DNA from 2 places in the Lawsonibacter sp. JLR.KK007 genome. Region 1 is predicted to be linked to the other one. Evidence: predicted binding sites of a transcription regulator. Region 1 holds the regulator's gene; the other holds the start of a gene.
What was found. The regulator HrcA, encoded in region 1, represses chaperone genes, less so after heat shock. The targets are predictions, from matches to a motif close to TGTTAGCACTCNNNNNNNNNGAGTGCTAACA.
Positions count from the first base shown of each region.

Region 1 (3,404 bases):
AGTCCCTGGTGCTGGAGGGGGAGAAGGGGCTGGTGGTCTTTAACTCGTGCAGCCACAGTGGGATCGTCCCCATCGTCCGGGAGGTGCTGGACCAGCTGCCCGGGAAACAGGTGTACGCCGTGGTGGGCGGCTTCCATATGGCCGCCAAGGGACAGGGGGCGCTGAACTGTACCCCCGAGTATGTGTTCCAGGTGGCCGGCGCCCTGAAGGAGCTGGGCGTGGAGGAACTCCACACCGGCCACTGCACCGGAGAAACCGCCCTGGCCCTTCTGCGGGAGCGCTTCGGTCCTCACTGCCACGCCCTGGCGACGGGGCAGGTGCTGAATTTTTAAAAAACGGTTGCAAAGAGCCTGAATTTGCGGTATAATGAACACATAATTTATAATGGGAGGTAGCTGTATGGGCCAGACTGACAAGCAATTCAACGGTTTTCTGCGCATGGTTATCAGGGATTTAAAAGAAGGTCTTGCAGAGGATGACCCGGCAAAGCTGCGTGAGAAGATTGAGATTCTTTTAGTTGACTTGCAATCTACGTTGGAAGACTAATGGAACAAAACTGACCGCCTGTCCATTCCGGCAGGCGGTCAGCTTTCTTTTTCACGTTCGGTGATATAGTTTATAAGGATCGTCTCAACCATATTGACAAGGCTTCGATTTTCCATTTGGCCATATGTTCTGATTTTTTCGGCCACTTCCTCGTTCAGACGAAACGTGTAAGTTTTCTTTTCGATTCCCATACGATCACCTTCTGAATAAATTGTATCGTACTACAACAAATTATTCAAATAATCCATTGCAATCGAATGCATTTTAATGTATTCTATAATATGGAGGTGATCAATATGGAAGACTACAAGGAAATGTACGAGACCATGGTCCGGGCCAGCGAGAAAGCAATGAATCTCTTAATTGATGCTCAGCGGAAATGTGAGGAGATGTATCTTGCGGCGGAGGAAGAAGAGAAGAATTAGCACAACCCCGGCTGTTCTGCAAGGAATGGCCGGGGCTGATTTGTTTATAATAAATTCATAAAGAGGCTATTGACAATTTTGGAGGGGAGTGGTACATTATCTTTAGCACTCGGGGAATATGAGTGCTAAACCAATGAAATCGAAAGGCGGTGAGTGCCGTGGCACTGTCAGACCGGAAAAAGCGCATACTCCGCGCCATTGTCGAGACCTACATCGCCACCGCCGAGCCGGTGGGCTCCAAGGCGGTGGCCCAGCTGGCCGGGCTGGACGTCTCCACCGCCACCATCCGCAACGAGATGGCCGACCTCACCGACCAGGGCTACCTGGAGCAGCCCCATACCTCCGCCGGACGCATCCCCTCCGCCGCCGGCTACCGGCTCTACGTCAACGAGCTGATGGACCGGCAGCAGCTCACCATCCAGGAGACCCAGCGCATCAACGACGCCCTCAACCTGAAGATGGAGGAGCTGGACCGGGTGATCGACCGGGCGGGCAAGGTGCTCTCCCAGCTCAGCGACTACCCCGTGTTCACCATGGCCGCCGCCAAGGAGCGGGTCACCGTCAAGCGGTTCGACCTGCTGATGGTGGAGGAAAACGCCTTTATCGCCGTGGTCATGACCGACAGCAGCGTGGTGAAGAACAAGCTGATTCACATTCCCGACGGCCTGTCCGACCCCCAGCTGCAAATGCTGTCCGCCGTGCTGAACTCCTCCTTCGTGGGCCTGTCCCGGGAGGAGATGGAGGATACCCTGGACAAGATGGAGACCCATACCGCGCCGGGGGCCTTTCAGCTCATCGCCCTGGTGGTGGAGTTCGCCATGGAGGTGCTGTCCGGCCAGCGGGAGCAGAAGTTCCGCACCGCCGGCATCACCCATCTGCTGGAGCACCCGGAGTACCGCAGCCTGGACAAGGCTAAGCCCCTGATGGCCTACCTCAGCGAGGACACCGACGAGCCCCGCCTGCCCGCCACCCTGGACACCGGCAAGAATATGAACATCCTCATCGGGCCGGAAAACGTGAGCGACGCTTTGAAGGACACCAGCGTGGTCATGGCCAGCTACGACATCGGGGACAACATGCGGGGGGTGATCGGGGTGGTGGGTCCCACCCGCATGGATTACGCCAAGGTCACCGCCCGGCTGTCCTATTTCGCCGACAGCCTGACCCGCATGTTCGGCAAGGAGCTGCCCGCCCCGGAGGATTCCGAAGAATAATCGAGACTGCGAAGGAGCATGAATCGTGAGTAAAAGTAAGAAGAAAGAGACGCAAGAGGTCCCCGACCAGGAGATGTCCGCGGAGGAGGTCCTGGAGGAGCGGACCGAGCCGGAGGAGGCCCTCCCGGAGGAGCCCCAGACCGGCGGCCCCGGCGAGGAGCCGGAAGGGACGGAGGAGACTCCCGTCGTGGAGCAGATGGTGTCCAAGGACCAGTTTCTCCGCCTGGCCGCCGAGTATGACAACTACCGCAAGCGCACCGCCAAGGAGAAGGAGAGCCTGTGGACCGACGCAAAAGCGGATACCGTCCAGGCCTTTCTCCCCGTCTACGACAACCTGGAGCGGGCCCTCAAGCAGGACACCGCCGACGAGGCATTCAAAAAGGGCGTGGAGATGACCATGAACCAGCTGAAGGAGGTCTTCGCCAGGCTGGGGGTCACCGAGATCGAGGCCCAGGGCCAGCCCTTCGACCCCAACCTCCATAACGCCGTCATGCACATCGAGGACGAGAATCTGGGGGAGAATACCGTCGCCCAGGTCTTCCAGGCCGGCTTCATGCTGGGGGAGAAGGTCATCCGCTTCGCTATGGTCCAGGTGGCCAATTAGCGTGTGCCGTTTGAGAGAAGGAGGTCAGACCGGCATGTGTAAACCCTGTAAAAACGTTCAATTCACCCTGATGCTCAGCGCCGGGCTGCTGGTCTGGCTGTCCGCCCTGCTGGGCGTGGGAGCCATGCTCCTGCATTGAATCTGTTAACACCAATCTTTCATATATTTAGGAGGAAAACATCATGGGAAAAATTATTGGCATCGATTTAGGTACGACTAACAGCTGCGTAGCGGTGATGGAGGGCGGCGACGCCGTAGTCATCGCCAACGCCGAGGGCAACCGCACCACCCCCTCCGTCGTGGCCTTCTCCAAGGACGGCGAGCGCATGGTGGGCCAGGTGGCCAAGCGCCAGGCCATCACCAACCCCGACCGGACCATCAGCTCCATCAAGCGGGAGATGGGTTCCGACTACCGGGTGGAGGTAGACGGCAAGAAGTACACCCCCCAGGAGATCAGCGCCATGATTCTCCAGAAGCTGAAGGCGGACGCCGAGGGCTACCTGGGCCAGCCTGTCACCGAAGCGGTGATTACCGTCCCCGCCTACTTCACCGACGCCCAGCGCCAGGCCACCAAGGACGCAGGAAAAATCGCCGGCCTGGAGGTCAAGCGCATCA
Region 1 covers NZ_JAYWSY010000002.1:117,144-120,547, reverse strand. Annotated here, with positions in the region: gene VV088_RS10280 (MBL fold metallo-hydrolase) at 1-332, shown strand, start outside; gene VV088_RS10275 (hypothetical protein) at 400-546, shown strand; gene VV088_RS10270 (hypothetical protein) at 585-737, opposite strand; gene VV088_RS10265 (hypothetical protein) at 843-971, shown strand; gene hrcA (heat-inducible transcriptional repressor HrcA) at 1,130-2,185, shown strand; gene grpE (nucleotide exchange factor GrpE) at 2,211-2,789, shown strand; gene dnaK (molecular chaperone DnaK) at 2,972-3,404, shown strand, end outside.

Region 2 (3,404 bases), on a different contig from region 1:
TGCCCGTCTGCGCTACCACTGGCAGGACGGGCGGGTGACGGAGACCAGCTTCCGCAGGACGGCGCCCGGCCGGGTCAAGGTATCCGGCCTGGTCCTGGACGGCGGGAGCCCGGCCAGAGCCGCCTGAAACGGGAGAGGGGGAGGTGAAAGCCTCCCCCTCTCAGCGCGTCATGGGGCGAAGTGGGAAGGGCAATGGGAAAACCTTTTGCGCGGACAGCTTCCCCGCAGATTCGACAGGGGGCTTGTCCTATAATGGGCTGGAAAATAATGGGACATGATCCCAGAGGAAGGAGCGGGTCAGACATGCCGGTGACCTGTAGAGAGGACAAACGCCATCTGACGGCCCGGGTGGCCGGGGAGCTGGACCACCACGGAGCCAGAACAGTGATGGAGGAGCTGGACCGCCGCATCGACCAGGCCCAGCCCAGCCAGCTCACCCTGGACCTGAGCGGGCTGACCTTTACGGACAGCTCAGGCATCGCGGTGCTTCTCCGGGCTCACCGGCGGATGGGCCAGGTGCAGGGGTCCATGCGGGTGGTGAACACCCCGGACCAGGCGGGCAGAGTGTTCCAGGCCGCCGGGCTGGAGCGGATCATCCGGTTTGAATAAGGAGGCGCTACATATGAAAATCGAAAACCATGTCACGCTGGAGTTCCCCAGCCGTTCGGCCAACGAGGGCTTCGCCCGGACGGCGGCGGCCTGCTTCGCCGCCCAGCTGGACCCCACCCTGGAGGAGGTCAACGACATCAAGACTGCCGTCAGCGAGGCGGTAACCAACGCCATCGTCCACGCCTATCCGGACACTCTGGGCAAGGTGGTGGTCAAGCTGCGCATCAAGGAGGGCCACGCCCTGGAGATCGTGGTGAAGGACTGGGGGGTGGGCATCGCTGATGTGGAGCAGGCCAGGACACCTCTGTTCACCACCGGCAGCGAGGAACGCTCCGGCATGGGCTTCACCATCATGGAGAGCTTTATGGACACCCTGAAGGTCCGCTCCGCCCCCGGTAAGGGGACCACCGTCACCATGGCCCGGAAGATCGCCCGCCGGGCCGGGCGGTGAGCGGGCCTCTTGCCGGCTCCGCGCTGCTGGAGGCCGCCCGGGGCGGCGACCGCGCCGCCTGCGAGCAGGTGCTGCTGGAAAATAACGGTCTGATCTGGAGCGTGGTGCGCCGGTACTACGGCCGGGGAGTGGAGCCGGACGACCTGTATCAGCTGGGCTGCCTGGGCTTCCTCAAGGCCATTCAGGGCTTCGACCCCGAGTACGGTACCCAGTTTTCCACCTACGCTGTCCCCAAGATTGCCGGAGAGATCCGCCGCTTTCTCCGGGACGACGGTCCGGTGAAGGTGAGCCGGGGACTGAAGGAGCGGGGGACCGCCATCCGGACGGCCCGGACCCGGCTGTCCGCCCAGCTGGGCCGGGAGCCCACTCTGTCCGAGCTGGCAGAGGACACCGGCCTGGCGCCCGAGGACATCGCCGCCGCCGAGACGGCTATCGAACCGGTGGTGTCCCTCCAGGCGGAGACGGGGACCGACGGCCTCACCCTGGAGGGGATGCTCACCACTGGGAACGAGGAGGAAGGCATGGTGGAGCGGCTCACCCTCCGCTCCGCCATCGGGGAGCTGCCCGAGCGGGAGCAGCAGGTGCTCCTCCTGCGGTACTACAAGGGCCTGACCCAGATGAACACCGCCCGGGTACTGGGGGTGTCCCAGGTGCAGGTGTCCCGCCTGGAGCGTCGGGCGCTGGACAGGCTGCGGAAGGAGCTGGAGGGCTGACCGCTCTGACGGCTCCAGGCGGGGAAAACTTGGATTAGCACTCTTTGACTGTGAGTGCTAAAAGTTCACGATTTGTTCATGCAATTCCTTCGGGAGCGGCCTATACTAAGAGCATACCGCAGGCTGTTCCATGAAAGGAGTGTTTTTTATGAACATGAATCAGTTTACGCAAAAATCCCTGGCCGCCATTCAGGGGGCGCAGGATATTGCCCTGGAGCACGGCAACCAGCAGATCGAGCAGGCCCACCTGCTGCTGGCCCTGGCGGGGGACGCCGAGGGCTTCATCCCCCAGCTGCTCGCCGCCATGGGCATGACCGTCCCCAGCTTTGAGGCGGCGGTGAAGGCGGAGGTGGATAAGCTGCCCAAGGTCACCGGCTCGGGCCGGGAGAGCGGCAAGGTGTATGTCTCCCAGGACGTGGACCGGGCGCTCCAGGCCGCCGGGCAGGAGGCCCAGGCCATGAAGGACGAGTATATCTCGGTGGAGCACATCCTTCTGGGCCTGCTGGCCCACCCCAACAGCGCCTTGAAGGAGCTGTTCCGCACCTACGGCCTGACCAAAGAGGGGGTGCTTCAGGCGCTGGCCGCCGTCCGGGGGAACCAGCGGGTCACCTCCGACAACCCGGAAGAGACCTACAACGCCCTGAAGAAGTACGGCTCCGACCTGGTGGAGCGGGCCCGGCAGAACAAGCTGGACCCGGTCATCGGCCGGGACGACGAGATTCGGAACGTGATCCGCATTCTGAGCCGCAAGACGAAAAACAACCCCGTCCTCATCGGCGAGCCCGGCGTGGGCAAGACGGCCATCGCCGAGGGGCTGGCCCAGCGGATCGTCAAGGGAGATGTGCCCGCCTCCCTCCGGGACAAGACCATTTTCTCGCTGGACATGGGTGCGCTGATTGCAGGCGCCAAGTACCGGGGGGAGTTCGAGGAGCGGCTGAAGGCGGTCCTCAACGAGGTGAAGAAGTCGGAGGGTCGGATCATCCTCTTCATCGACGAGCTCCACACCATCGTGGGGGCGGGCAAGACCGAGGGCTCCATGGACGCGGGCAACCTGCTCAAGCCTCTGCTGGCCCGGGGGGAGCTGCACTGCATTGGGGCCACCACCCTCAACGAGTACCGGCAGTATATCGAAAAGGACGCCGCCCTGGAGCGGCGGTTCCAGCCCGTGATGGTGAGCGAACCCTCTGTGGAGGACGCCGTCGCCATCCTCCGGGGGCTGAAGGAGCGGTACGAGGTGTACCACGGTGTGAAGATCACCGACGGGGCCATCATTGCCGCCGCCTCTCTGTCCGACCGGTATATCTCCGACCGGTTCCTCCCGGACAAGGCCATCGACCTGGTGGACGAGGCCTGCGCCATGATCCGCACCGAGATGGACTCCATGCCCACCGAGCTGGACGTCATCCAGCGGAAGATCATCCAGCATGAGATCGAGGAGGCGGCGCTGAAAAAGGAGACCGACAAGCTGTCCCAGGAGCATCTGACCGAAATCCAGAGGGAGCTGTCCGACCTGCGGGACGAGTTCAACACGAAAAAGGCCCAGTGGGACAACGAGAAGGGGGCCATCGGCAAGGTGCAGAAGCTGCGGGAGGACCTGGAGGCGGCCAACGCCGCCCTGGAGAAGGCCCAGC
Region 2 covers NZ_JAYWSY010000003.1:356,543-359,946, forward strand. Annotated here, with positions in the region: gene VV088_RS19975 (hypothetical protein) at 1-127, shown strand, start outside; gene VV088_RS19980 (STAS domain-containing protein) at 304-609, shown strand; gene spoIIAB (anti-sigma F factor) at 623-1,060, shown strand; gene VV088_RS19990 (sigma-70 family RNA polymerase sigma factor) at 1,057-1,773, shown strand; gene clpB (ATP-dependent chaperone ClpB) at 1,922-3,404, shown strand, end outside.
Region 2: clpB (ATP-dependent chaperone ClpB) is a predicted target of HrcA. The motif match lies at 1,806-1,836, and genes of this name have one in related genera.